DNA from 4 places in the Williamsia sp. D3 genome. Region 3 is predicted to be linked to each of the others. Evidence: predicted binding sites of a transcription regulator. Region 3 holds the regulator's gene; each other region holds the start of a gene.

Region 1 (7,461 bases), on a different contig from region 3:
AGCTCCGGGGGATCGACCTTCAACGAGGTCTTCCTCACCGACGTCGAAATCCCCGACTCGCTGCGCATCGGTGCCGAAGGTGACGGTTGGAAGGTCGCGCTCACCACCCTTGGCTTCGAACGCAATTCGAGCGCGGGTATCGTCAGCGCCGGCGGTAACAGCGCCGATCTGGTGCGTCTGGCAAAGAGTCTGGGCATCACCGACGATGCCCTGGTACGCCAGCAATTGGCAGACGCTGCGATCTACGAGCGCGCCTCGGCACTGATGGTCGCTCGTTACGCCGAACGTGAGCAATCCGGAGCCGTTCCGGGAGTGGAGGGTTCGATCGGCAAACTCGTCTGGACCCAGAACCTCAAGCGGATCGGCGACGCCGCCGCTTCGTTCCTCGGCCCGAAGATCCTCGCCGACACCGGAGAGCCGAACACGTTCGCCTGGACCGAACACCTCCTGGGCGCACCCGGCTATCGCATAGCGGGAGGCTCTGACGAGATCCAGCGAAACATCATCGGCGAACGCGGGCTCGGACTGCCCCGCGAACCACGTTAGGAGATCGGCAATGCCTCTCGAATTGACGGTCGAACAGCGCGATCTCGAATCAAGTCTCCGGTCGTCGCTGGCCCGCACCGCAGCCGGCGACAACGTCTGGAGCTCGCTGCTGGAGATGGGTCTGACCGAGGTCCCGTTCCCGGAGAACTACGGCGGAGCAGGGTTCACCCTGAAGGACACCGCTGTGGTGATGGCCGAACTGGGCCGGTCACTCGGCGCCGGTCCGTACTTCTCCTCGGTCATCCTGGCAGGTTTCACTCTGCTGCACGCAGGTTCGAATGCTGCCAAGACACAACATCTTCCGACCATCGCGGATGGCAGCGTGACCGCAGCACTCGTGACCGGATACCCGTTTGCATCCACGTCGATCACCGCGTCCGGAGGTGACGACAACACAATCGTTCTCGACGGCGCGCAGGAGGCCGTGGTCGCCGGAGCCGACGCTGATCTGCTCGTCGTCGTCGCCGAGGGACCCTCGGGTCCGGAGTTGGCGGTCATCGGCGGTGACGCCGCGGGCGTAGTTCGCACTGTTCGGGAATCACTCGACTTCACCAGGCCACTCGCGCGGATCGAGTTCACCGGGGCGTCAGCACAGCGCGTCGGCGGCAACGACCTCGTAGCGGGTCTCGACAAGGCGCAGGCGATCGCCATCACCGCGCTCGCCGCTGAGCAGGTAGGGGCTGCACGCGCCTGCCTGGAGATGTCTGTCGACTACGCCAAGACCCGCAAGCAATTCGGTCGTGCCATCGGGTCGTTTCAGTCGATCAAACATCGACTCACCGACATGCTGGTGGCGATCGAACTGGCCGAGGCAGCTGTACTCGATGCCGCCGACGCAGATTCCCGCAGTAGCGGCGAGCTGTTCGTCGCTGCCGCGACGGCCCGAGTGCTCGCCTCCCGCGCCGCGACCTTCGCGGCCGAGGAGTCCGTGCAGATCCACGGCGGCATCGGATTCACCTGGGAGCACCCGTTGCACAGGTACTTCCGCCGGGCCAAGACGAGTGAATTGTTGTTCGGCAACACCGCCGTGCACCTGGAGGCCGTCGCTTCGGCTGTCATCTGAAGCAAGCCGTCACGCCGGGCAGCGCCTGAGTTCGGCAGGGTCGTATAGCTGCGCACACTCGCCGTTGATGGCTCTTACTCGAGGTGTTCGGAAGAATCATCGCGGTCTGCGTGATCGTTTACCGCCGGCGGTGGAGCGTCGAGTTGTCGTGATTCCGTCGATCTCTCGCGTTCATCGAGTGCGGCCTGTCGTTCGTCGATCACGCGTTGCCAGATGGCTTCGACGGTGACATCGACGTGGTGGGCACGGTTGATCCTGGGTTGTTGATCGGGGTCGATGTATTTCGGTGGGATCCAGGCGACGCGGCCGGCGTCGGGGCCGTCGCGGAGCATGATGGTTTGCCATTGATCGTCGCCGGGTCCGATCATCGCGTGATGCGGAATGCACGCCGGGGCCAGCTCGTCGATGTCGGTGTGACCGCCGTCGGCCCAGGCGGTGGTGTGGTGGATTTCGGTCCAGGAGATCGGGCTACGACAACCCGGGCTGGTGCAGCCTCGGTCTTTGGCGAACAACGCCATCCGCTGGCCTTGTTGGGCGGTGCGTTTGGCGCGTCCGAAGTAGAGAACGTCGGCGGAATGGTTGGCGAACACGGCCAACGACCAATCCGCCCGCGCGGCCAACTCCAGCGCATCCTTCACAGGCACATCGACGCCGGACGCGGTATGAGCGATACCCGCGGCCTCATCAAGCTGCTGCTTGGTCATCGTGACGATCACCTGCACCGGCAGGCCACGATGCGAATTACCCAACAACTTGTACTCCAGAATGGTCTTGAGGATCGCTTTGAACGCATCATGCTGACGCTGCGCACGCGAACGGGTGTCGCGCCCGGCCGCGGCCTCGATGATCGCCGCATCCATGGTCGGGTCGTCGACGGCACCGGTGGGTGAGTTCGGGTCGTCGGGATTGTTCATACCCGGTGCGGCCCACACATCCATGACAGTGCGAAATAACGCCAACGTTGCCGGGTCGAGGTTGCCAGTGATCTTGGCCATCATGTCCAGACCTTGATCGCCATCAGACAGACCACGGTTGCGTTTGCGGTCAGCGTCGTCGGTGAGTGATCCGTCCGGATCGACCCGCGCCAACACTTCTCGCCCACACACTTCAAGTTCGTTGGGGCCCAGGGTGCGGGCATTGTCGGTCAACCACGCATCGACCACGTCATACACTTCCGGCGCTGATTTGTGCGGAATCTTGTCGCGGACTTTGAGCATCACATCCATGTGCGCCAACCCAATCGCACCCTCGGCCAACGCTTCCGCAGCAGTCGGACATTTCGGCGGCAACGGCTGCCCCTGCATTGACAACAACACACCGGCAGCATCAAGTGCCTTCAACCGCGACGAGGCATCACCACGCGAGACCCGCAACTCACTCATCACAAACCGATGCAACGTGGAATGACCAGCCTTACGAAACAAGCCCCGATCATTGACCTCCTGCAACCGCTTGAGGCCCTGAAACGACAGTGCCCGAACAATTTTCTCGTTCACCCGCACCAACTCAGCAACCTGCACATCATCAACATCCACTGAGGACGTGGCAGCAATATCAGCCAACACATCCTGCAACTGACCATACTTCGCCACCAACAACGGAACCGACGGCGGATCTACCGTCACCGAACCACTCATGAAGCCCCCCCAGCCCCGATGAACTACTTTCTCAAAGTCTACCGCCCATCACTGGATTTGTCGAACACCTGTTCGATACGATGTGAGCCACGTCGAACACCTGCATACACACATGCCGACGCTCATCCGCCACGAGTTCTGCTCCCGCACATACGTTCTTGCGGTCCTTCGTCAGTCGATAACCAGAAGCAGGTCGCCTCCATCGACCTGTGCTGCACCACTGATGGGCACACGGCTGACAGTGCCGGAGCGGGGCGCGGTGATCGCGGCCTCCATCTTCATCGCCTCGATGCTTCCCACCAATTCACCCTGCTCGATGGCGTCGCCCTCTTTGACCGACAACGTGACCACACCGGTGAAGGGCGCCGGTACCTGCCCCGGGTCGGTGCGATCGGCCTTTTCGGCTTCGCGAGTGGTGGTCTCGACGCTGCGGTCACGTACCTGCACCGGCCGGAGCTGACCGTTGAGTATGCACAGCACGTTGCGCATGCCCTGGGCGTCGGGTTCGGAGATGGCTTCCAGACCGATCAGCAACTCCACGCCGGGTTCGAGCTGCACCCGATGCTCCTCGCCTTGCCGCAGGCCGTAGAAGTATTGATTGGTCGACAACTGCGCGGTGTCTCCGAAGTTGTCGCGGTGGTTTTCGAATTCCGTTGTCGGGCCGGGGAACAGCAGCCGGTTCAACGTCTCCCGCTTGACCTCGCTCGGCCCCGACAGTCCCGACAGATGTTGTTCCGTGAGGGGCGTGACCGCTCTTGGCTCGGCCCGACCGGCCAGCGCCCGAGACCGCAGTGGCTCGGGCCAACCACCGGCGGGGTCGCCGAGGTCGCCGCGGAGGAAGTCGATGACCGACGACGGGATGTCGTAGGAGGACGGTTCGGCTGCGAAGTCGTCGGCTGTCGCATCGGCGCCGACAAGCGCCAACGCCAGGTCGCCGACCACCTTCGACGACGGGGTCACCTTGACCAATCGGCCCAGAATCCGGTCGGCGCCGGCATAGGCCGACTCGATGTCCTCGAACCGATCGGCCAGGCCGAGCGCCGAGGCCTGCTGGCGCAGGTTGGACAGCTGCCCGCCCGGGATCTCGTGGGTGTACACGCGGCCGGTGGGTGCGGGGAGTCCTGACTCGAATGGCGCATAGTTCGAACGGATTGCGGCCCAATACGGTTCGAGGTCGCACACGGCGCTGAGATCGAGCCCGGTGTCACGTGGTGTGTGCTCGGTCGCGGCCACGATCGCCGACAGAGCCGGCTGACTGGTGGTGCCGGCCAGCGCGGCGCTGGCACCGTCGACGGCGTCGACCCCGGCGTCCCAGGCCGCGAGGTACGTGGCCAACTGACCGCCCGGGGTGTCATGGGTGTGGAGATGAACCGGTAGATCAAAACGTGAACGCAGTGCTGTGACAAGGGTGGCGGCGGCCGGGGGACGCAGCAGACCGGCCATGTCTTTGATCGCGAGAATATGTGCGCCGGCCTCCACCATTTGTTCGGCGAGTCGCAAGTAGTAGTCGAGCGTGTACAGATCCTCATCTGGATCGGTCAGATCGCCGGTGTACGACATCGCCACTTCGGCAACGGCTGTGCCCGTGTCGCGAACCGCATCGATGGCCGGGCGCATCTGGTCGACATTGTTGAGCGCATCGAAGATCCTGAAGATGTCGACACCCGTGTCTGCCGCCTCGCGAACGAACGCATGGGTCACCTCGTCGGGGTACGGCGTGTATCCCACCGTGTTCCGGCCTCGCAGCAGCATCTGGATGCAGATGTTCGGCATCGCCTCACGTAGCGCGGACAGTCGCTCCCACGGGTCTTCGTGCAGAAAGCGCAGCGCCACATCGTATGTCGCCCCTCCCCACGCCTCCACAGACAGCAGATGCGGGGTCATCCGGGCCACATAGGGCGCAACGGCGACAAGATCACGGGTTCGTACGCGCGTTGCCAATAAGGACTGATGGGCATCCCGGAATGTGGTGTCGGTGACGGCCAGAGCCGTCGAGCGACGGAGGTCTGCGGCGAACGCCGTCGGTCCGAGGCGGAGCAGCCGATCCCGCGACCCGGCCGGAGGTGGGTTGCCGACGTCCACCGCCGGCAGCTTGTCGACGGCGTAGACGGTGGACGGACGCTCGCCGTGTGGCCGGTTGACGGTGATGTCTGCGAGGTAGCGGAGGATGCGAGTGCCCCGGTCCGCGGAGACGTTCTGGGTCAACAGTTCCGGGTGATTCTCGATGAAGGACGTGTCGACCCTCCAGGCCAGGAAGTCGGGATTGTCCAGGACTGCCTGCAGGAAAGGGATGTTGGTCGCCACGCCACGTACACGGAACTCGGCGATCGCCCGCCGGGCGCGGGCCGCTGCGGTGGCGAAGTCGCGTCCTCGGCAGGTGAGTTTGACCAACATCGAGTCGAAATGCGAACCGATCTCCGACCCGAGTCCGACACTGCCGTCCAATCGGACGCCGGAGCCGCCAGGTGTGCGATAGGCCGTGACCCGGCCGGTGTCGGGGCGGAACCCGTCGGTGGGATCCTCGGTGGTGATCCGGCACTGCATGGCAGCGCCGCGGATCTCGATGGAGTCCTGCGTCAGGCCAAGGTCGGTCAGCAACTCGCCCGATGCGATACGCAGTTGCGCCGCAACCAGATCGACATCGGTGATCTCCTCGGTGACGGTGTGCTCCACCTGGATCCGCGGGTTCATCTCGATGAAGACGTGATTGCCGTACGGGTCCAGGAGGAACTCCACGGTGCCTGCGCAGGTGTATCCGATGTGCCGAGCGAACTTCACCGCGTCAGCGCAGATACGTTCGCGCAGTTCGGGATCGAGACCTGGCGCGGGCGCCACCTCGACAACTTTCTGGTGTCGCCGCTGCAACGAGCAGTCCCGCTCGAAGAGGTGGATGACCTCGCCGCTGCTGTCACCCAGGATCTGGACCTCGATGTGCCGGGGGTTGACCACCGCCTGTTCGAGGAAGACGGTCCCGTCTCCGAACGCCGTGTGCGCCTCTCTCGATGCAGCCTCGATGGAAGACCGGAGTGACTCCGGGTCGGCGACACGTCGCATTCCTCGGCCGCCGCCGCCGGCAACTGCCTTGACGAACACAGGGAAGTGCATTCCCTCCGCTGCGGCGACCAGCTCGTCGACATCATCGGATGGCGCACAGGAGGCCAGCACCGGCAGCCCGGCGGCTCGGGCGGCGGCCACAGCGTGCGACTTGTCTCCGGTCAGCCGGAGTATGTCCGCTGACGGGCCGACGAAGGTGATCCCCGCAGCTGCACAGGCAGCGGCCAGGTCCGGGTTCTCGGAGAGGAAACCGTATCCGGGGTAGATCGCGTCGGCACCAGCACGTTGTGCGGCCGAGATGATCTCGTCGACAGAGAGGTAGGCGCGAACAGGATGGCCTGGTTCACCGATCTGATACGCCTCGAACCCTTTGGCGCGATGGGCCGAGTTGCGGTCTTCGTACGGGTAGACGGCAACCGTGGACGCACCCAGTTCAACGGCGGCACGAAATGCGCGGACCGCGATCTCGCCACGGTTGGCGACCAGGACCTTTGTGAACATGGGCGTTCCTCTCTTGTCGGGACGATGCCGGGAACGGCGAATCACACCGCACGGGCAGGCACGGTGGGGCGAGGTATGTGAGCTGAGTCTCTCACGTTTTACCATCACTTACTAGATGGACAGTCAAGTTAGTCAGAATCGGCGGTCGGCTGAGAATGTTGCTCAACTTGCTGCGCAATATCTCTGTACATGTTTCTATTTGGGCGATGTTTCTATAGTGTGACTTGAAATACAGTCCGTCAGCTGCCCTCAGGAGGACTCGATGAGCAACGCGCCACGCGCCGACCACTGGATCACCGATTGGGAGTTCAGTGAGCGCTACCCCGTCTACACGCGGGCCAACGCGGGAGAGGTCCTGCCCGACCCGTCGAGTCCGCTGAACGTGACCCTCGTGTGGAACAAAGGCCTCAACATCGGGTGGCGCGAAGGCTACGTCGAGCACCTCGGAACCCACCTGGCCTCCGAGATCGACGAGACGATGCCCGAGATCATCGGTAACTTCGGCGGCTACCACTACACCAACTTCTCGATGACCGAACTCAACGGCGCTCGTCTACCTGGCCTGACCGTGCCGGTGTGGAACCGCCTCTGGGTGGGCGACCACCCCGACCTGCCGGAGTACGAGCCGAAACCGGGCCACGAGAACGCTGAACTGACCGC
Region 2 (7,461 bases), on a different contig from region 3:
GACGCAGGAAGTCGCGGAGAAGGTCACGCCGTCGGTCGTGTCGATCGAGGTGGAGGGCAGCCAGGCGTCCGGGTCCGGCTCCGGCATCGTGCTCACCGCGGACGGCACCATCATGACCAACAATCACGTGGTCGCCGGTGCGGGCAACAATCCGGACCTCACCGTCACGTTCAGTGACGGCAGCACGGCAGCCGCGCAGATCGTGGGTGCCGACCCGATCTCTGACATCGCCGTGATCAAGGTCGACAAGTCCGGCCTCACCCCGATCGCCGTCGGTCGCTCCGACAATCTTGTGGTCGGTCAGGGGGTCATCGCGATCGGGTCGCCGCTGGGGCTGAACGGCACGGTCACCACGGGAATCATCAGCGCACTCAACCGTCCGGTGTCCACACAGGGTGAGCAGGGTGGCCAGGCGTCGGTGATGGATGCCATCCAGACCGACGCGGCGATCAATCCGGGCAACTCCGGTGGTGCGCTGGTCAACGCCAACGGCGCCCTCATCGGCGTCAACACCGCGATCGCCAGCCTCTCGCAGGGCGAGACCGGCGGAAGCATCGGCCTCGGGTTCGCCATCCCGGTGGACCAGGCGATGCGCATCGCGGACGAGCTCGAGAAGACCGGTAAGGCGACACAGGCGGGGCTGGGCGTCACAGTGCGGTCGGGGGCGCCGTCAGCTGACAGCCCCGGCGCGCTGATCAACGAGGTGACGTCGGGTGGAGCCGCCGCGAAGGCAGGCATCCCGAGTGGTGCGCTGGTCACCAAGGTCGACGATCGTGTGATCGCCTCCGGAGACGCGCTGATCGCGGCGGTGCGGTCGCACGCTCCGGGCGACCATGTGACCATCACGTACGTCACCAACGGACAGACAAAGACCGCGCAGGTCACCCTCGACACCCTGGACACCGGAGGACGCTAGAACGTGAAACACATCGACGATCACATTGGTACCCGACTGCGGGCAGTCATCCCCATCCCGACCGATAGAGTTCCTGACGGAGATGGTGCTATCTCAGTCCTGGGTATCGGCGAGGCAGATGTCGTCGCCGCGGACGCCGCGGCGGAACAGCTCGCCGTCCGCACAGGGGAGATCAAAGCGGAAGGACAGCGCATGAGGTCACTGAACTTGGCCGAAGAGGATCTGGGTCGGGCCCTGGTGGTGATCGTCGATGACCGGGCCGCCCATGGTGAGGACCAGGCCTTGATCGGTCCTCTGGTGGGGGAGTTGCTCGAAGAAGCCGGTTTTCACGTCGACGCGGTGGTGGCGGTGGAGTCCGACGAGGTGGAGATCCGCAACGCCCTCAACACCGCGGTCATCGGCGGGGTGGACTTGGTGATCTCGGTCGGCGGCGTGGGGGTCGGTGGTCGTGATGTGACTCCCGAGGCGACCGCGGATCTACTCGATCGCAAACTGCCGGGTATCGAAGAGGCCTTGCGCAGTTCCGGATTGGCTGCCGGCGCGATGGATGCCGGGCTGTCACGCGGGCTTGCGGGTGTCTCGGGGCAGACGATCGTCGTCAACTTGGCCAATTCGCGGGCCGCTGTTCGTGACGGCATGGCCACCATCACCCCGATGGCGAAACACCTGATCTCGTCGATCAGCAACTTCTGATCGGGTCCGATGAGCGACTCGAAAGACGGTAAGCGAACCAAGACTCGGGCCGAGTTAGAGAAGGTTTTTGGCGAGGATTTGCCTCTGACCAGCAGTGATGAGCGACCGATCGGTCGAAGTGATGAAGGTCACAGTAACGCCGATATGCGTGGGGACGAATGGTTTATCGAGAATCGCCCGCCACATCACGGCTGAATCGCGATTCGGTCACGGCCCGGTTCCTGGACTTTTCCTGATAACTCACTGAATTTGCTGCAATATCAATAATTATTCATTCGCTTGAGTGAAGTTCCTTTTCCAGACACGACTGCTGCGAAGTGTTGCCCGCCCCTGTTCCTGGGGCTAACGTTCCGCTCGATACGGCCAGTACCAGTGCGGGGGTTGGGCGTATCCCGTGCGACGTCCCCAATGGCGACCGCGGTGTGGGCAAGGTGTTCGGCTGAGATTTAGCTACCGGAAACTACGGGCATGCAAGCCCGTCAACTGCCCCGGTAGAAGATTCCGCGGAACCTTTGGTCACTTCGAGCTCACGATTTGGTTGAGCTTGGATTACACAGCAATCCTGTGAGAGGGAACGAATGAGCAAGATCAACATGTTCGGTCTGCGCCGCGTTGTCGGCGTTGGTGCGATTACCGCGGTTGCCGCCATTGGCCTGGCCAGCATGGGCGCAGGAAACGCCGCCGCAGGACCCCTGCCCAGCGGCAGCAAGGTGACCCAGGGTGTCGACGGCACCGTCGTCAAGATCAGCCGCACCGGCGAAGCCGCTTACCCGGTACCGTCTTTGGCGAACAACGGCGCAGGCCGCGCCGCAGAGGTTTCCGGCCTTGTCACGGTCACTGCCGGTGGCGCCAGCGGTACCCTGACCACCGGCTACATCGTCGGCTGCCAGGTCGACATCACCGGTCTCGAAGGTGGCCTGAACGCCTCCATCGATTCTTCTTTGAGCCTGGGCCTCGACGGCTCGCTCTCGTTCCCGCTGGCACCCGGTGAAGCGGTTTTCGTCCCGCTCGGCACCAAGACCTTTGAGGGCGGCGTTGCAAGCGTCCAGTACAAGCGTCAGGGCATCGAGGTGCAGCAGTGCGGCGGATACGCCCAGGCTCGCGCCTTCACCACCGTGCAGACCGAGGGCAACTACGTCATCAAGTCGACCCTCTACGGCGCCCCGTTCAGCCTGAACTGATCGTCGGCAGATAAATCAACTAGTCTGAAATCTCATCTGCCGCAAGCAGATTCATATTCCTGAAGGGGAATCATGCGCAACAAACTCTCGCGTCGTCTCGCCGCGGTGGCCGGCATCGCCGGTGTCTCGGCCATCGCACTGTCCTCCATGGGTGCCGGCGGCGCAGCTGCCGGCGCTCTGCCCGGTGGCGTCGCCACCCAGAAGCTGATCGACGGCTCCAACGTCACCGTCACGCTCAAGGACGAGTTCGTCAACATCCAGCCGTCGACCGTGGCGGTTCCGACCAGCCGCAACGTGTGGCTGTCGGGCAAGGTGCTCGTCACCGTCGACGGCGAAGCCGAAGGCGCCACCGTCGAAGCCGGTTACGTTGTCGGCTGCCAGCTCACCTTCGGTGCCGGCGGCAAGGCCGGTATCGGAACCTCGCTGGATCTCTCGGCTCCCGGCACCCCGTTCACCACCCCCGAAGCCGGCCTCAGCGGCGGTCTGACCCTCGGACCCGGTGAGGCCACCTACGTGCCGATCCTGTCGTCCGACGACGCCACCGACTTCAGCTTCGAGGGCAACGCAGGCGGCATCGCTTACAGCCAGGAAACCGTCAAGGTCGACGGCTGCGCCGGATACGCCGAAGGGCAGGCGTACGTCAAGGTCACCGTCGACACCCCGTCGGTCACCGGCATCGTCACCCTGTGGGGCTCCAAGTTCAGCCTCGGCTGATAGAAACACACCTGCTGCTTGACAACTGAACAACCGAAAGCCGGACCACCGCAGGGTGTTCCGGCTTTCGGCGTTTCACGGTCACGTTGCACGTGCGGCCGCAGTTTTTATAGAGTTCGCTGAGACTAGTAGGGATCATGGCAACGCAGGGGCATCGGCTCGCAAACGGAATGTTCATGACGATGGTGACCGTCTTGCGTATCAACCGGATCGACTCGCTGTTCGGCAGGCTGTACGTGCACGCGCCAGAACTCAGGACACTGAGACGACGGCCGGCATGGCCCCGGCGCTCAGACTTTTCGTCTCACGCGCGCGGCTTTGATGTGACGCTTTCAGGCTTCGACTCAAGAATCTCGCGGAGTCGTCCTGGGAGAGCGATCCGAGACGCACAGTTCTGCCACCTGCGCGGCATGCAAGTTCAATCGAGCGTCAGGTCGAATCGCTTGTAATGTCAACGATCTCGGTCTGCCGTGCCGTCGGCTGGAATCGAGTCGAGGTGGGGTACCGGATCGGACTCATCGGGTTCAAGAACGAATTGCAGATCGGTTCGGGCCATACCAGGATCGTTGCATCGGAGATTCGTCCGTAAGGCCGGGCGATCGAACCGATGAAGGCGAACGGTCTGCCGGTGTCTACCTGCTTGCCTGTAGCGGCAGCACCGGTTGTGGAACGGCGTCGCCGCAGATTGCAATTTCGGTCCCGCTGACATAACAGTCGGATCCGGGCCTTGCGTCGAGTCAGATTCTGGCACTGCCTTGTTGGCGCTGACTAACGCGCGAGGAATTCGACCTTAACCTCTGCCGCCGGTCAGAAGGCGGCCCGAGAACGGCCGCGACATCTCGGACCCCGAGGTTGCTGCTGTTATCGAGCTGGGTTCATGTACATCAGAGCCACCGAGGCCGTGAATCGAACTTCGAACATGTGTTCGACAAATTGAGGTAGTTGGTCTACAATCGAAGCAAGGGAATCGTCCTGACAACAGAGGCTCCGCATCTGTTGTCAGCGTTCGCTTTTCGGTTGACTGGGGGGTCATCATGTCCGACGGTGCTGTCATCGATTCGCCTGTGGTGGGCGCGGTGTCGGGTCTGGAGTCGGCGATCGATCAGCTCGCCGAGGTGAATCTGACGGCGCTTTCCGACGAGGATTGTGTACGTCTGGTCGACCGGTTGGAGGTCGCGTCGCGGCGGTTGCAGTCCGCGGGGTTGCCGGTGTTGCGGGAAGTGGTTGTGCGTCGCGCGTATTCGAAACTTGGGTGCTCCTCGCCAGCTGCGATGTTGACCTCGCTGGCACGGCTACGCCCAGGTGCTGCCCGAGCTCGGGTGGAAGCGATGGACGCGTTGACGCCGTCGATGACTCCCAGCGGTGAAGTTGTAGATGCTCGATTCCCGAACACCGCAGAAGCGTTGCGCGAGGGTGTGATCGGACTTGATCACGCCGGGGTGGTGGCGAGGGTGATGGCAAAGATTCCGCACAAGGTCGATGCGGAGAAGCGGGCAAACACAGAGATGGCGCTGGCTGATCTGTGCCGCAAGCACACTCCTGGCCAGGTCGAGGCGATCGGTGAGCGCATCGTCGAATACTTGGATCCCGACGGGACGTTGGCCGATGACGCCGACAGGGCCCGGAAGCGTGGATTCAGCGTGGGGAAACCGGCCACGGATCTCATGTCGACGGTAGCTGGGCATCTGGACCCGGTGACCCGGGCCTTGCTGGATGTGATGCTCGCGGTGTGGGCCGCTCCGGGGATGAACAATCCTGATGATCCGCTGTCGCCCTCAGGTGCGGCCGATGATCCGACGGTGGACAAGGACCTCTTGCAAGCTGCGGCAGACAACGACACCCGTAGTGCGGCGCAGCGCAATCACGATGCGGTGAAGTCGATGCTGATGTACCTGCTTGAATCGGGGCAACTGGGCAAGACGCATCACGGATTGCCCGTGCAGGTCATCATCAACATGACCAAAGACCAGCTCGATCAGTACATGCTCGAGCAGGTGCCGCCAGAAGGCGTTGACGGAGAGGACGTTTCGGGATCTGAGTTCGAACCCGGTCGAGCGCCGGCGTTAGCAGCAGAACCAGGCCGTGAACCGGAGCCAGGCTGCACGCCGGAGCCAGACCACGAGGTGGAGCTAGCCGCGAGGTGGAGGGCACGCCAGAGCCGGCATCAGAGCGGGATCCAGACCGTGAATCGGAGGTCGTTCATCCGTACCGGGAGACCCACTGGGAGGATCCGAGCTGGTTGCCTTCGGTCACTGGTGGGCCGACGCGACCGTACGGGTCGGGGCTGGTCTACACGGCGACCGGTGCGGTGTTGCCGATCGCTGATGCGTTGAGGCTTGCAGTGCGTTCCGACAAGACGTTGGCCATTTTTGCGAACCATTCGAATGAGCCGTTGTTTCTGGGCCGAGCACGCCGGTTGGCCAGTGAGGCGCAACGTCTGGCGATGTTTGCCGCGCACAGGGGGTGTTCGCATCCGGGTTGTTCGAATCCGGCGTTGTGGGCCGAGGCGCACCATGTTCGCGAATGGGCGCAGGGCGGGTTCACCGACATCACTCATCTGGCTCCGGCATGCCCACAGCACCACCAACTCGTCGGACCGGGGGAGCATCAGTGGCAGACGGTGATGATCACCGACGGGCCCGACGCAGGGCGGTGTGCCTGGATCCCACCGGCACTGCTGGATCCGGAGCGACAATCCCGGGTCAACCGTGCCCACCACCCGGACGAAGCCATCATCGAGGCCCGTCAGAGCATGCTCGCCCGCCGCAAAGCCGAACTCGAACAACGCAATCGAGAACTCAGTCCTCAACCACCAGATTCACGACCCACCAGACCGTCGGAGAACAACCCTCCGCCTGAAGCCCGGCTCCCTCCAGGTGCCTCGCAGAACGTGGATCTCCTCTGAAATTTGAGGGCCAGCAAAACAGCAAGGACGCCGTCTAGCGATCCGAGATCGCTGGGCCCTCGACAAAAAGTATCGCCCCGGCCTGAGCCGGGGCGATAAGTCGATCTCGAAATGTTTACGGGCTGCTGTGCCTGCCGCCGCCGTTGTGGTCGTCGCGCGTCCGGGTGGGGGCCCGTAGTTCGGTGGTGGACCGGTGAGCGGGTCGTAACCGGGTGGCGGGCCGGTCAAGGGATCGGGGCGGTAACCCTGACCCTGATCTGGCCCCTCATGCTGCGACGGGTTCGGGCGGGGCGGCGGCGTCGGGTTGTACCCGGGCGGCGGGCCCGGCGGCTGCTGATAGCCGGGAGGCGGTCCACCCAGCGGCGGCTGGCTACGCGGCGGCAGACCGCCCTGGGGCGGCTGTCCCTGCGGCGGCTGGCCGACCGGTCCTGAGCCACCGGTAGGCGGACCCTGCGTCGGATAGACGTTGGCGCCACCGATCCGGTCCGACTGCTGCGAAGAGAACTGCTGCGTACCGGCAGAAGACGCGCCTGCGCCGGCGGCGGCCGGACCCGAGTAAAGCGGACCGGACTGCGGGCCGTCGTCGCCACGCCGGTCGATGAGAGCCTGATCCTTCTCGCTCGTCGCGCCGGCGATCTTGGCCTTCTCCTCGGCGGGATCCTTGCCTTGGAGAATGTCGCGGATCTCTGCGAGCAACTCCGACTCCGTCTGGGCCGCGGCGTCGTCGCCGTCGCGCGCTGCGAGCGTCTTCAACTTCTCGTACGGCATCACGATCAGGAAGTAGACAACCGCGGCAACGATCAGAAAGTTGATGGCGGCGGCGATGAGGGCACCGATGTCCACAAACGTTTCCGGATTGCCGGACCTGATGGTGAATCCCAAACCCTGCGCGGAATCGGTGCCGCCGATCGAGTTCACCAACGGTTGGATGATGTTGGTGGTGAACGCTGTGACGATCGCGGTGAAGGCGGCACCGACGACCACGGCGACAGCGAGGTCGATGACGTTTCCCCGCATGAGGAAATCTTTGAAGCCCTTGAACATGTAGTGAC
Region 3 (7,461 bases):
ATATCGGGTCCGGCAAAGCTCATGAGCTGCGTGAGATCGTCTTGGCCACCGGCGCCGACACCGTCATCTGCGACGGCGAGCTGACCCCCGCTCAGCTGACCGCTCTGGAAAAAGTGGTCAAGGTCAAGGTTGTCGATCGAACTGCGCTGATCCTCGACATCTTCGCCCAGCACGCGACGTCGAGAGAAGGCAAGGCGCAGGTCGCCCTGGCCCAGATGGAGTACATGCTCCCGCGGCTTCGTGGCTGGGGTGAATCCATGTCCCGGCAGGCGGGTGGCCGTGCCGGCAGCAATGGCGGCGTCGGACTGCGCGGACCCGGTGAGACCAAGATCGAGACCGACCGTCGACGGATCCGCGAACGCACCGCGAAACTGCGGCGCGAGATCCGCGAGATGAAGACGTCACGAACCACTAAGCGCGCCAAGCGAAAGCAGGCTGCCGCGTCAGCGGTGACCATCGTCGGGTACACGAACGCCGGCAAATCGAGTTTGATCAACGCGTTGACCGGATCGGGCGTGCTGGTCCAGAACGCCTTGTTCGCAACCCTCGATCCGACAACCCGTCAGATGTCCCTCGAGGATGGCCGTGAACTGGTCATCACCGACACCGTCGGATTTGTCCGGCATCTGCCCACCCAGCTGGTCGAGGCCTTCCGTTCGACCCTCGAAGAAGTCGCCGACGCCGATCTGCTCCTGCACATCGTTGATGGTTCGGATCCGGTTCCGACCGACCAGATCATGGCGGTGCGGAAGGTGATCGAATCCGTGCTCGAGGAGGAGAAGGCAACAGCTCCGCCCGAACTGCTCGTGATCAACAAGATCGATGCGGCCGACCCGCTGGTACTGGCGCAGCTCAAAGGGCTGTTCCCGACAGCCGTGTTCATCTCGGCGGCCACCGGCGAGGGCATCGACGTACTCCTCGACCGCATCCGGGAGTCGGTGGCCAGGAACGACGTGCACGTCAGTGTCCGGGTGCCGTATGAGCGTGGCGACCTCGTGTCCCGGATCCATGCCGAGGGTGACGTATTGACCGAACGTCACGAACCGGACGGGACTGCGATCACCGCCACGGTGCCTGCCGCGCTGTCGCGCCAGCTGGCATCTCTGGCCATTCCCGAGGCGGCCGAATAGCGCTTCGAACTGCAGCTTTGGGACAGATGTAGAATCCGGTTACAGTTGGATATCCAACCAATGCCACCTGTAACGGAGACCTGACGATGGAACGCACCCTTTTCGAGCCCGAGCACCTTCTCTTCCGTGATTCGTACCGGAGCTTCCTCGAACAGCACGTGGCGCCGAACCACGAACGCTGGGAAGAGCAGAACCTGGTGGACCGGGATGTCTGGGTCGAAGCAGGAAAGAACGGATTCCTCGCGGTGGAGGCGCCCGAGGAGTTCGGTGGCGGGGGAGTCGACGACTTCCGTTACAACACCATCATCGACGAAGAGACCGTCCGCGGCGGCTATAGCGGTATCGGATTCGCGCTGCACAACGACGTGGTGGCGCCGTACCTGCTCGACCTCTGCAATGACGAGCAGAAGGCACGCTGGCTGCCCGGCTTCGTGTCCGGTGAGCTGATCACCGCGATCGCGATGACCGAGCCCGGCACCGGGTCCGATCTCCAGGGCATCAAGACCAACGCCAAGAAAGACGGCGACAACTGGGTGCTGAACGGTTCCAAGACGTTCATCACCAACGGTATCAACGCGGACCTCGTCATCGTGGTGGCCCGCACCGACCCCGAGGCCGGTGCGAAGGGGTTCAGCCTGCTGGTGGTCGAGCGCGGTATGGAGGGATTCGAACGCGGCCGCAATCTTGACAAGGTCGGGATGAAGGCGCAGGACACCGCCGAGCTGAGCTTCGACAACGTCAAGGTGCCCGCCGAGAACCTGCTGGGCGAGGAGGGGATGGGCTTCATCTACCTGATGCAGAACCTCCCGCGGGAGCGCCTGTCGATCGCTGTTGTGGCGGCCGGTGCGATGGAGTCGGTTCTCGAGACGACAATCCAGTACACGAAGGACCGCAAGGCATTTGGCCGCCCGATCGGTAGCTTCCAGAACTCGCGGTTCCTGCTCGCCGAACTGGCGACGTCCACCGCTACCACCCGTGTGTTCGTCGATCGGTGTATCGAACTGCTGAACGAGAAGAAGCTCACCGTTCCGGACGCGGCGATGGCGAAGTACTACGCCACCGAGAACCAGGTCCACCTCATCGATCGTTGCCTGCAACTGCACGGTGGCTACGGCTACATGCGTGAGTACTCGGTGGCCAAGGCCTTCCTCGATTCGCGCGTTCAGACCATCTACGGCGGCACCACCGAGATCATGAAGGAAGTCATCGGCCGAAGCCTCGGGGTCTGAGTACGAGTTTCATAACTACGCGAAGTGGGGTGCACCGGAAGGTGCACCCCACTCGTGTCTGCGTAGTCCCCGCGTCCCCGGTTACCGAGGATGTTGCCGGACGCCTCAGAGGCGCCGCATCACCGTGACGACTTTGCCCAACACAACGGCGTTGTCGCCGGGGATGGGGTCGAACACCGGGTTGTGCGGCATCAGCCACACCGCATCCTTGGTGCGTTTGAACGTCTTGACGGTCGCCTCTCCGTCGATCATGGCCGCGACGATGTCGCCGTTGTCTGCGACATTCTGCTGTCTGACGACCACCCAGTCGCCGTCACAGATGGCGGCATCGATCATCGACTCGCCGACCACCCGCAGGAGGAACAGAGACCCTTCCCCGACAAGCTCTTTCGGTAGCGGGAACACGTCTTCGACGGCTTCCTCGGCCAGGATCGGCCCGCCGGCCGCGATGCGGCCGAGGACCGGAACGAACGTCGGTGTCGGCAGTGATTCGTCGGGTACCTGGACCTGGCCGGCCGCCGTGGCCGGGTTGAGGTCGGTGTCCTGGATGTTGACCGCCCGGGGACGGTTGTTCTCGCGCTGGAGGAATCCTTTGCGCTCGAGGGTGCGGAGCTGATGAGCGACCGACGACGTGGAGGTGAGGCCGACGGCATCACCGATCTCGCGGATGGACGGGGGATAGCCGCGTTCGCGGACCGACGCCCGGATCACCTCCAGCACGGCTTTCTGGCGCGGGGTCAGAGACCCCTCGGCCAGCGGTTCGGAAGTGACCACCGTCGCGGCCGCCGCGTCCGGCGGCGTCCGGGTGTCTGTCGTATCGGCCATCAGGTCCTCCAGTTCGTACGGTGTCCGGCCAAGGTGTCGTAGCTGTCGAGAGAAGAAAACGCACACGTTGTTCGTTGGATTATGGGGATCACGCTAATGCAATCAGTCACAACTCTCAAACATTTGTTCGATTGGGCGTGGCGTGTGTCGGACCCCCGTGATACAACTCGAACATTCGTTCAATCGAACGAGTGATCGAACTGTTGACCCGAGGATCGAACAATGACTGCAGCCACCACCATCAGCCGCCCGGCCGCTGAGCGGCCCCGTCGCCGCCTCGCCCGAGTCGGTGGGCCCGTCGCCTCCGATCAGTACACCCGCACGGCGCGAGCGCGTGTCGACAGTACTCGCCGACCGGCCGACCGCAGGCTCGCCGCAGACCGCCGTGTTGTGGTGGGCTGCTCCGAGCCGGGCAGTTCCGCACCGTCGGTTGCCGTCGAGCGCGATGTGTATTTCCGCCGACGTGCCTGGGCCGGAGCCGCCGTGGTCGGAATCGGCCTGATGATGCTCGTGCTGTTCCTCATGTTCTTCGGCCGGGTTGTCGAGAGCGGTGCCGCTCCGGCGAACACCGGGACGGCGGTCGTCCACGTGCAGTCGGGAGAATCGTTGGGCGACATCGCCTCTCGAATCGCACCCGAGATGCCGACCGAAGCGGTGGTGGAGAAGATCATGGACCTCAACGCGATGAGCAATTCAGCGTTGTCGCCCGGGCAATCCCTGGTGACGCCGATCTACGCGCGGTAGCTGCAGTGCTGGGGCAAGCAATCGGCCGGGCGGTATCCTCTACAACAGAGTGTCCGGTCATTCCGACGGGGCCGCTGACGTCCGAGGAACCCTGCATGCACTGCCCGTTTTGCAAGAACGAGGACACGCGGGTCGTCGACTCACGGGTGGCCGACGAGGGCCAGGCGATTCGTCGTCGGCGGGCCTGCTCGCAATGCGGACGGCGGTTCACCACCGTGGAGAGCGCAGTCCTCGCGGTCGTCAAACGCAACGGTGTCACCGAACCTTTCAGCCGCGAGAAGGTGATGAGGGGCGTGAGGCGCGCCTGCCAGGGCCGCGCGGTCGACGATGACCGTCTGCACCTGCTCGCGCAGCAGGTCGAAGAGGCCGTTCGAGCCTCAGGATCGGCCGAAGTTCCCAGCAACGAAGTGGGCCTGGCGATCCTGGGCCCGTTACGAGATCTCGACGAGGTCGCTTACCTTCGCTTTGCGTCGGTGTATCGCTCGTTCGACTCAGTCGAAGACTTCCAGAAAGAGATCGACGATCTGCGAGCGGCCAAACCCTGACCGCTTTCGTCCGGCAGTGGTGCTGCCGGATCAGCGCAGTTCCCGGATGGCCTTGATCGCCCGTTTCTCCGACACGGGATACGCAGTACGCAGGTGCTGTGCGAACAGTCCAACTCTCAGCTCTTCGACGATCCATCCAGCTTGGTCGTTGACCGCGTCCCGGCGACCGGGCGGCACGTGTCGCAGGTGATCAGTCCACGCCGACACCACCCGGTCGATGGCAGCCATCGACTGGGCATCGCGAGCGGCGCCTGCCGGGAGCTGTTCGAGCCTCGACCTCGCAGCATCGAGGTAGCGGGGGATCTCCGAGAGGTGTTCGTCGCGTGTCGCAGAGACGAATCCGTCGAACAGCAGCTCGTCCAGCTGGTCCCGCACGTCGTCTGCGGCGATCGATCTGGCGCCCGCGGTGATCGCCGTTCGTAGGGGCGCCACGCGGGTCAGGATCGTCGCCACCCTGCGTAGTTTGTCCGTTGCCCTCCCGGTTGCCTGGCGGGCCACATTTTCCCGAAGTGCAGCGAATTCGCTTGTCGTCCAGACATTCGGCGGGTTGGGTACAAGGTCCACCACGGCAGCCCGAACGCAATCGGCCAGAAGAGCAGCGGTGTCCGGGTAGGGGCTCTGACTGAGGGCGAGTCGCTCGGCGGTGCTCAGTGTCGATGTCACCGACGGTCGTAGTGGCGGAACGCTGGAGACGATCATCTCGACAACAGCGTCGTACATGTTCGCAGCCTGCTCGGCCTGGGTGGGTACGGCGACCACCGTGAAACCACTGCCTCGGCGGGTCAGGGCGGGATAGCTTGTGATGTCTTGCCCGGCAACAGAACTGCGCAATGTGCGGCTGATGTCTCCGAAGGTGTCAGCGGTCCACGTGGTGGCCACAGGTCGGGATGCGGTGCCGGCCTCACTCTCCAGGGCAGCGCGAGATCTACCGGCCAGTCGATCCTGCAGTTCGCGCAGCGACTTGGAACGTCCGAGAACTTCGCCGTCGGTGGTGACCGCAGTGAAGGTCATACGCAGGTGGCCGGGGAGTGCGGCAAGTCGTAAATCTGATGCTGCTACGTCGACACCCGTGCGCGCACGGATCTCGGCGGCCACCGCCTCGGTGAGAGGCTTGCTCCTCGGTGTCACCGACTCCAGTATTTGCCCGGCCAGGTCGGGGGCCGGTCCCACTTGCCGCCGTAGGGATTTCGGCAGGGTGCGGATCAGCTCGGTGATCAGCTCCAAGCGCATGCCGGGGACCAGCCAGTCGAATCCAGAGGGCCGGGCACGCACGAGCAGCGACAACGGGATGAGCACACTTACGCCGTCATCGACGGTGCCGGGCTCGAACCGGTAACTCAAGGCATAACTTGTGTCTCCCTGACGCCAGTGGTCGGGAAACCCGGCCGGGTCGGTGGCGGCAGCGTCGGCCACGAGGTCGGCGGGATCCAGATCCAGCAAGGTGGGGTCAGCTTTGCGTGCGGTCTTCCACCACGTGTCGAAGTGTCTGCCCGACACCACTTCTTCGCCGATGTGACGGTCGTAGAAGGCGAAGAGCTGGTCGTCGTCGACGATGACGTCGGTGCGCCTCACCCGGTGAACCGACTCCTCGGCGTCCTCGAGCAACGCGCGATTGCGGTGAAAAAACGGGTGTTGTGTACGCCAGTCACCCTCCACGAGCGCGTGGCGGATGAACAACTCGCGAGCAACGGCGGGATCGATCGAGCCGTAGTTCACGCGTCGTTTGGTGACCAGCGGGACGCCGTAGAGGGTGACCCGCTCGTAGGCCATGGCCGCTGAGTGTTTCCCGGACCAATGAGGCTCGCTGTACTGCCGTTTGACGAGGTGCCCGGCCAGGCGCTCGGCCCATTCCGGTTCGATGCGTGCGGCGGTACGCGCCCAGAGCCGAGAGGTCTCCACGATCTCGGCCGCCATCACGAACCGTGGTGGTTTCGACGAGAGATGAGATCCCGGGAAGATCATGAACTTCGTGCCGCGAGCGCCCAGGAACTCCTTGGCGTCTCCCTCGCGGACGCGATCTGGCTGAGCAGACCGGACAGGATGGATTGATGAATCGACGCCGCCGATGGCGATTCATGGTCTGGTGCGGTCACCGTCGCAGGAACCGACCACCCGAGGTCCTTGGCGATCCGGACCAGCTGCGCGTGCAGGTCTCGCCATTCGCGGATTCGCAAGCTGTGCAGATACTCTCGACCGCACCGCTTCCGGAACTGGTTCGACGACAACTCCGAGCGTAGTTCGTCCAGGTAGGTCCACAGATTCAGCAGGGTCAGGAACTCCGACCCCGGAGCGGCGAAGCGCGCATGCGAGGCATCGGCCGCCTGGCGGTGTTCGGCCGGCCGCTCGCGTACGTCCGGAATCGACAGTGCGGCCGCCAACACGAGCATCGGGCCGACCACGCCCTGTTTGTCGGCCTCGACCAGCATGCGCGCCAGCCGCGGATCGACAGGTATGCGAGCGAGCGACCGTCCGATCGGGGTGAGTCGGCGCACGGGGTTGTCGGCCGAGGCAGGTTCGAGCGCCCCGAGTTCGTCCAGTAGTTGCTGGCCGTCTCGGATCGCCCGCTGATCCGGCGGCTGTACGAACGGGAACCGGCCGACGTCGCCGAGCCCCAGAGAGGTCATCGTGAGGATCACCGACGCGAGGTTGGTGCGCAGGATCTCGGGCTCGGTGTACTCGGGCCTGCTCTCGAAGTCCTCTTCGCTGTAGAGCCGGATGCACACACCTGCGGCCACGCGGCCACACCGCCCCGCCCGCTGCCGTGCGCTGGCCTGCGAAATCGGCTCGATCGGCAGCCGCTGCACCTTGGTGCGCGTGGAGTAGCGCGACATCCGGGCGGTGCCGGCGTCGATGACGTAGTGGATTCCCGGCACGGTCAACGATGTCTCGGCAACGTTGGTGGACAACACGATTCGCCGACCTCGGTGACTGGAGAACACCTTGTGCTGGTCTGCCGCGGACAGCCGGGCGAACAGCGGGACGATCTCG
Region 4 (7,461 bases), on a different contig from region 3:
TGCCACGATGACCTGGTGAGAGCTACCGCCCACGGTCTCGCCGACAAGATCGGTGATTCCGCGCTTCGCCGGATCGCGCTGGTGCTCGGGGTCGGCGCGGTGACGTCCATCGTGGGCGCGCTTGTGCTCCACCATGAACTCACCGAACGTGTGAGTGCCGAGCCGATGTTCGCGAGCGATCTGGTGCTCGGTGCGGCGTGGCCCGTGGCGGGTGTGGTGCTGCTGTGGCACCAGCCGCGCAATCGCTGCGGATGGCTGTTGGTGGCGACGGGGTTGATCAGTGTCTACCTGCTCCTCGGGCAGTACAGCGTCTGGAGTGCGAAGGTCTCGCCGCTGCCGGGTTCTGCGGTGGCCGACTGGATTTCGATGTTCGGCTTCGGCGTCTATTTCATTGTGTTGCCGCTGCTCACACTGATGTTCCCGGAGGGCGGATTCGGGTCGCGGCCTGAGAAGATCTTGGCGATCTCCGCGCTTTCGGCCGCGATGGCGGCCGTCGGCGCGCGAATGGTGGTTCCAGGTCGCGCCGACGTCGACGCGGCAGTGCAGAACCCCATCGGTATTGATGTGCTGGAGCCGCTGAACTACGTGACGTTGGTGAGTTCGTTCTATTGCCTGGCGGTGGCGACGCCGCTCGCGGTGGTCGCGCTGGTGTTGCGGACGCGACGCGCGGTCGGGGTGCAGCGGGCGCAGTTGCAGTGGTTCATGGTCGGCGGCATCGTCATGGCCTGCGCGCTCATCTTGGCGCTCCTGCTCGGTGAGACCGGGCCGGGCAACGCCGCGTTTGTCATCGCGCTGCTGGCGCCCCCGGTAGCGGTTGTGTCGGCGACCCTTCGTTTTCGTCTGGTGGACGCCGAGTTCGCCCTGAGTCGTTCGATCGTGCTGGTCCTCGTGGTCGCTCTGGTGGCCGCGGGCGGCGGCCTGATGCTGTGGCGGCTGGATCCAGAGCTGGCAGGATCCCGAGCCGGAATCGCCCTGGTGGTGGTGCTTGTGCTGGGAGCCTTTGCCGTCCGCGCCGTGTTGCAACGGGTCATCGACAACTGGTGGTTCCCGCAACTGCGCGGCAGCCGCACTCTTGCGCCGCGGATCTCCGAGGCCGTGACGCTGTCGTCGGAGCCGCGTGCAGCGCTCACCGACTTGATCTCCGCATTGCGCACGGAGTTGCGTATGCCGTACGTGGCCTTCGACGGTGTGGTGCGGGCCGAACAAGGGATTCGGCCTGCCCATGTGGTAACCATCGACGCAATTGCGCTGGGACGCAGAGTCGGTCAGCTCGAGGTCGCACCGCGGCGCGTCGGCGAGGGGTTCAGCGCTGAAGAACGCCGACTCCTCGAACAGGTCGCGGCACACGCAGCGATGATGGCTTATGCCACGTCGCTGGTGGCCGAGACCGAGCACTCTCGTGCCAGTATCGTCGCGGCCCGGGAAGAGGAACGACGACGGCTGCGCAATGATCTGCACGACGGGGTGGGCCCGGGTCTTGCGGGGATCGCCCTGCAGATGGATGCACTGGCCGCCGAGCTCCGCCGAAAGGGTGATGATGCCCACGCGCACAAGGCCGATGGGATCCGGGACCGGGTCCGCGAAGCGGTGGTCCAGGTACGTGCGGTGTCTCGTGGTCTGCGGCCACCGGTTCTGGACCAGCTGGGGCTGGCACAGGCGCTGCGTCAACTCGTGGACGGTCTCGGTGCCATCGAAGGTGTTGTGCAGCTTGATGACATGGGTGAACTGCCTGCGGCCGCGGAGGTCGCCACGTACACCATCGCCGCCGAAGCGGTCACCAACGTCGTGCACCACAGCGCGGCGTCACGCGTGAGGATCGACGTGGAATGCGGCGAGGAGAATCTCGAACTCCGGGTCAGCGACAACGGTCGAGGAATGCCAGGCCGGCCGACACCTGGCGTGGGATTGATGAGCATGCGGCAGCGTGCCGCCGAAGTGGGTGGCCGCGTGGAACACCTTGCCGCCCAAGGGGGAGGAACCGTGGTGCGGTTGGTGGTGCCCATCGCGTCTGTCGCTGTGCCGAGAGAGGCTGTGCGTCAATGACATCGGTGCTCGTGGTTGACGACCATGCGCTATTTCGCGCAGGTATGCTCGCGGTGCTGTCGGCGATGGACGACGTCGAGGTCGTCGGGGAAGCCGCCGACGGCGAGTCGGCGCTCCGGGCCGTCGAAGAACTACGGCCGCAGGTGGTGCTCATGGACTTGCGGATGCCCGGTATCGGTGGGCTCGCGGCCACGGCGCGGGTGGTGGACAGGTATCCGGACGTCGCAGTGGTGGTCCTGACGATGAGCGAGGACCCTGACTCGGTCTTCGCAGCCCTGCGGGCCGGCGCCAGAGGCTATCTGCTCAAGGAAGCCGAGGCCGGTGATGTGCACCGCACGATTGCGGCGGTCGCCAGGGGGGAGGCCGTCTTCGGACCCCGCGTCGCCGAACAGGTGGTCGGGTTCTTCTCGGCGATGGCCCCGAACAGTGCTGGACCCCAGGCCTTTCCGGAGCTGACGAGCCGCGAGCGCGAAGTCCTGGAACTGATGGCCCGGGGTTTGGACAACGCTGCCATCGCCCGCCGGTTGTTTCTGTCCGAGAAGACCGTTCGCAACCGGGTCAGTGAGATCCTGGCCAAGATGCGTGCCCGGACGAGGGCGGAGGCGGTGGCCAGGGCGAGGGACGCAGGTGTGGGTGGGCAGCCAGACTGACGCACTAATTCTGCTGAGGTGGGGAGTCAAGTGTTCGCGCGTCACCGCAGCGACACGGTTAGGCGGCTTGGGTGATGTCGTTGTCGATCAGCTCCGCGAAGGCTTAGACAGATGTTTGGTAGTCGAGGGTGGGTCGGGTCGTTGGTTGAGCACGCCGGCCACTCGTCGAAGGTCGCCGGCGCTGTGGGCTTTCAGGTCTGATCCTTTGGCGAACCGGTAACGTAGCAGCCGGTTGGTGTCCTCTCTGGTGTTCCGCCCAGTGGATCGAGCAACGGACGTGCGCAACGACTTTCATCCGCGTGTCGTCGCGATATCTGACAGGATCGACACCGATCTCAGATATTCGCGTCTATACACATTGGGCAGTCGCGTATGGCTTCACCACCGCTTCGACGACGGGGCCCTGGGATTGTGCGCTTGTCGACGGGTGTGAGTACGGCCGGTGATGGTGAATCGTGCCGGTAGGAGTTTGTCGACCGTTGCGTGCTGCAACAGATTGACGTGAGGGTAGCGATTCTGAGGACCTCAGTGAAGCTGTGTTGGTCTCCTCCGGTCGAGGCGATTTCGATCATTTCCGGCCCTGGCTGGGCGGCCCATGGATTTGATGGTGATGACGCTTGGGCCTTTCCGATGCTTGCGAAGCGATCGATTTGCAACGGGTGCCACCGGGATTGCTGTTGCGGATTGGTGTCGGAGCTGGTGGTAGCCTGCGCCCGGCGGGGTGTGTGCGCTCTCCTAGTTGGCGAAAGATGTTGCTGGACAGAATAAATGTGACAATCCGCCCTTGCGAACATGCGTTCGAATGCGGTAATATGAAGGCATCAATCGGGCAGCTGGCGCAGGGTTTGATCGGGCGTAACTGCTGTGGGGGTCCCTGGGGAGGGGTATGAGGATGCGAATTCTCGACGTGGTCGACGATGTGATGGGGTTGGTCGTTCCGGATGACCCACCGGGTGTTGTGGGTCTGATCAAGGACTTGATCACCCTTCGCAATGCGACCGAGTGCAAGTTGTCTGCTGCAGCAGCGCATATCGAACGGCTGGGGATAGCGAAGAAGTCAGGGTCCACCACCTCGAAGTTGTTGCAAGCCAATGGGGTGGCTCCAGCGGTTGCATCACGGTGGTTGCGGATCGGGATCGGACTGACCGGTTTGGATCGCACCGCCGGTTACTTTCGCGATGGATTCCTGTCGACCGAACATGTTGATGCGGTGGTCAGGGGGCGCGCGCACGTCGCGGCCCGGGCCGGCTCCGAGATGGTTGCTGAGGATCGAGCGGACATCGAACGGAAATTGTTGAGCCACGCCATCTCCGGCGCCTCGCCCGACGAGGTGGGCAAGGCCGCGCGCAAGCTCGGAAATCAGATCTCTGGGAACACGGGTGGGCTCCCGGCGTCCGAGAATCCGGCGATGAACACTGTGGACTGTGCAGTTGTCGACGGTCGGTTCGTGGGAAAGTTCGATCTCGATGCGGTGATGGGAGAGAAGATGCGATCTGCCCTGAACGTCTGGAGCAAGCCGCGCCCGGAGCCCGACGGAAGTGAAGATCGCCGGTCCCCAGCGCAGCGCAGAGCCGATGCCCTGCACCAGCTATTGGACTGCGGTGGTGGACGAACATCGGCGCCGGCCCCGAGAACGGAAGTGATCGTGACTGTTCCGGCCGATGAACCCGATCGCGCATCGTTGCGGTGGATGGGTCCCATCACCGAAGCCACTGCCGCCGCGCTCGCCTGCGACTCGTCCATCACATCGGTGACCTTGGACGGCCAAGAGGTGCCGATCGACATGAGCCCACCACGCCGCCTCTTCACCGGGCTGCTGCGCAAGGCGATCATCATCCGGGACGCGTGCTGTGTGAAATGCGGGGCGCCGGCGGAATGGTCCGACTGCCATCACATCGTTCACTGGCAAGAAGGTGGCCCGACCACCCTGGAGAACGGGTGCCTGTTGTGCCGCACCTGCCACCGCGCAGTTCACAGTACGGACTGGGACGTTGTCATGGGGCCAGACAAACACCCATGGCTGCTACCGCCCGCCGACGTGGATCCGCTGCGAAAACCCCTGCCGGCCTACAACCGTAGGACGCTCACCCTCGCTGCGTGAAGGCGGCCGAACCGCACAAAGCTGCAAGACCACACCGAACTGCTGGGCCGATAGATAGATAGCTAGACCCACTCGCAGCCGGCCCACGGCCGGAACCGCGATGGAACATTGACAACTCCACAGTGTGAACCGCCCGCGATCAGCGGACGGTGCGAGCCAGTGTCAGGCCCCGGGCGAGTCTGCGGATGTTGTCGGCGATGTCCCGAACCCGTCCCACGAAAGTGTCGTGCGTGACGCCGGAAGAGTGTGGCGTCATCAGCAGATTGGGGAGTTCGGCAAAGGGCAGATCGCCCGGCACACCGCGACCATCCGAGCCGGGGTACGAATACCAGACGTCGATGGCGGCCGCACGAATGGTTCGTGCTGAGGGCATCGTAGAGAGCCCGCTGCTCAACAAGTGGCCCCCGTCCGACGTTGATCAAGACTCCATCCGAACCGAGGGCCTCGAACTCCGCGCGACCGATCATTCCTCGCGTATGGGCGTTCAGCGGTGCCGAGACAACAACGACGTCGGACTCGGTCATCAGGCGGCCCAGATCGGCGGCGTCGCCCGCCCATGACAGGCCCTGTGCTTCGGCGTCGACGGTGCCGCGACCGGTGACCGCCGACGCGGTGCAGCCCAACGTGCGCAGCAGGTTCCAGCTCTTCGATCCGATGTGGCCGAACCCCACGAAGCCGATGTGCGCGTCGCGCATGGTGAGGGGCTGGGGAAGGGAGTCGTCGTACACCGATGTCGCCCACACTCCTTGGCGGAGTGCCCGGTCATGGGCGAGGAAACCACGGCGCAGCATGACGGACGTGGACAACACGTATTCGGCGATCGAATCCTCGTGATGGAACGTGTTGGCGACTTTGGTGCGAGGCCCGAGCGCGTCGAATGCGACATTGTCGGTGCCCGCCCCTGCCACGTGCACCAGTTGCAGTCGCGGGGCGGCGGTTGCCATTGCTGTGGTGAACCTGCCGCCCACATACACATCGGCTGCCGGGAGATCGCTGACGATCGCCTGCTCGTCGAAGCGTTGGTGCCACCGGACCTCACTCTCGGCAGGCAGCAAGCTCTCGAACAACTCACGATGCGGCAGCAGATTCCGGTCGCCGACGACGATCACCATCCGCCCCAATGGATCGCTCATGCCCGAACCAGTGCTGGACGCTTGCTGTCGAAGCTCCAACCCGGTACCAGGAACTGCATCCCGACCGAATCATCGCGGGACCCCAGACCCTCGCGGAGGTACAGCTCGTGTGCGAGCTCGACCTGGTCCATGTCGAGCTCGACACCGAGTCCGGGCCGGTCGGGAACCGTGAGGTGACCGTCGATGATGTCGAACGGCTCCTTGGTGATCCGCTGACCGTCCTGCCAGATCCAGTGGGTGTCGATGGCCGTGATGTCGCCGGGTGCGGCAGCGGCAACGTGGGTGAACATGGCCAGTGAGACGTCGAAGTGGTTGTTGGAGTGCGATCCCCACGTCAGGCCCCACACATCGCAGAGCTGCGCCACCCGCACCGATCCGGCCATCGTCCAGAAGTGGGGATCGGCCAATGGGATGTCGACCGCTCCGGATCGGATGGTGTGCCCCAACTCCCGCCAGTCGGTGGCGATCATGTTGGTGGCGGTGGGCAGCCCGGTGGCCCTCTTGAACTCACTCATCACTTCACGCCCGGAGAAGCCGCCCTCGGGTCCGACCGGATCCTCGGCGTAGGCGAGCACGTCGCGCAGTCCGCGGCAGGTCTCGATCGCCTCCGAGAGCAGCCAGCCGCCATTCGGATCAAGCGTGATGCGCGCGGCCGGGAAGCGTTCGGCGAGCGCGGTCACCGCGGCCGCTTCCTCCTGGGGGGCGAGAACCCCGCCCTTGAGTTTGAAGTCGGAGAAGCCATAACGATCGTGCGCGGCCTCGGCGAGGGCGACGACAGCCTCGGGGGTCAGCGCCTCCTGGTGCCGTAGTCGAAGCCAGTCGTCGGACTCACCGGAACCGTCGAGGTAGTCGAGTCCCGTCTTGGTGCGGTCGCCGACGAAGAACAGATATCCCAGTGCCTGCACGCGCTCACGCTGCTGGCCGTCGCCGAGGAGGGCGGCAACCGGCACTCCGAGATGTTGGCCCAACAGGTCGAGCAAAGCGGATTCGACAGCGGTGACGGCGTGGACAGTGGTGCGAAGATCAAACGTCTGATTGCCTCGCCCACCCGAGTCACGGTCGGCGAAGGCGCGCCGCATGTCGCCGAGAATTGCGTTGTGGTCGCCCACGTGGCGTCCGACCACCATGTCGATTGCGTCGCACAGGGTCTGACGAATCGGCTCGCCGCCCGGCACCTCGCCGACCCCGGTGTTCCCGTCGGCATCGGTGATCATCACCAGGTTCCGGGTGAAGAACGGAGCATGTGCCCCGGACAGGTTGAGCAGCATGCTGTCGCGGCCGGCGATCGGGATCACCCGCATCTCGGTGACCGCGGGAGCACCACGCGATAATCGCGATGTGGCTGATGACGTCATGGTGGAGCCTTTCGCTGTTGTGATTTCAGATGATCTGCTGCCCGATGAGCAGGACAGCCCCCACCGAGGAGATGGCGATGGAGAGCCGGCGCAGCCGCACCGGGTCGAGCAATGTGTTGACGAATCGAGAGGCCGCGTAGCCCAGCACAATCGCCGGGATGAGAATCAGGAACATCTCG

Evidence for each region. The regulator LexA, encoded in region 3, represses DNA repair genes until DNA is damaged. The targets are predictions, from matches to a motif close to CGAACANNTGTTCG.
Region 1: a site for LexA is predicted at 3,308-3,321, ahead of W823_RS44150 (HNH endonuclease signature motif containing protein). Genes of this name have one in related genera too.
Region 2: a site for LexA is predicted at 4,419-4,432, ahead of W823_RS0130930 (DUF222 domain-containing protein). Genes of this name have one in related genera too.
Region 4: a site for LexA is predicted at 3,481-3,494, ahead of W823_RS55245 (HNH endonuclease signature motif containing protein). Genes of this name have one in related genera too.

What each region holds. Positions count from the first base shown of each region.
Region 1 is NZ_AYTE01000020.1:189,996-197,456, reverse strand. Features, by position in the region: gene W823_RS44160 (acyl-CoA dehydrogenase family protein) at 1-546, shown strand, start outside; gene W823_RS44155 (acyl-CoA dehydrogenase family protein) at 557-1,609, shown strand; gene W823_RS44150 (HNH endonuclease signature motif containing protein) at 1,684-3,234, opposite strand; gene W823_RS44145 (pyruvate carboxylase) at 3,418-6,801, opposite strand; gene W823_RS44140 (PEP-utilizing enzyme) at 7,064-7,461, shown strand, end outside.
Region 2 is NZ_AYTE01000047.1:166,693-174,153, forward strand. Features, by position in the region: gene W823_RS54050 (S1C family serine protease) at 1-916, shown strand, start outside; gene W823_RS54055 (molybdenum cofactor biosynthesis protein B) at 920-1,609, shown strand; gene W823_RS54060 (MspA family porin) at 2,188-2,790, shown strand; gene W823_RS54065 (MspA family porin) at 2,863-3,504, shown strand; gene W823_RS59165 (hypothetical protein) at 3,953-4,093, shown strand; gene W823_RS0130930 (DUF222 domain-containing protein) at 4,539-5,837, shown strand; gene W823_RS57555 (HNH endonuclease signature motif containing protein) at 5,846-6,409, shown strand; gene mscL (large-conductance mechanosensitive channel protein MscL) at 6,323-7,453, opposite strand.
Region 3 is NZ_AYTE01000026.1:329,684-337,144, reverse strand. Features, by position in the region: gene hflX (GTPase HflX) at 1-1,130, shown strand, start outside; gene W823_RS46615 (acyl-CoA dehydrogenase family protein) at 1,217-2,359, shown strand; gene lexA (transcriptional repressor LexA) at 2,465-3,184, opposite strand; gene W823_RS56680 (LysM peptidoglycan-binding domain-containing protein) at 3,407-3,928, shown strand; gene nrdR (transcriptional regulator NrdR) at 4,024-4,473, shown strand; partial or broken gene hrpA (ATP-dependent RNA helicase HrpA) at 4,504-7,461, opposite strand, start outside.
Region 4 is NZ_AYTE01000048.1:66,498-73,958, forward strand. Features, by position in the region: gene W823_RS55235 (histidine kinase) at 16-2,043, shown strand; gene W823_RS55240 (response regulator transcription factor) at 2,040-2,693, shown strand; partial or broken gene W823_RS59185 (IS30 family transposase) at 2,829-2,948, opposite strand; gene W823_RS55245 (HNH endonuclease signature motif containing protein) at 3,580-4,794, shown strand; partial or broken gene W823_RS55250 (2-hydroxyacid dehydrogenase) at 4,934-5,906, opposite strand; gene gudD (glucarate dehydratase) at 5,924-7,282, opposite strand; gene W823_RS55260 (sulfite exporter TauE/SafE family protein) at 7,308-7,461, opposite strand, start outside.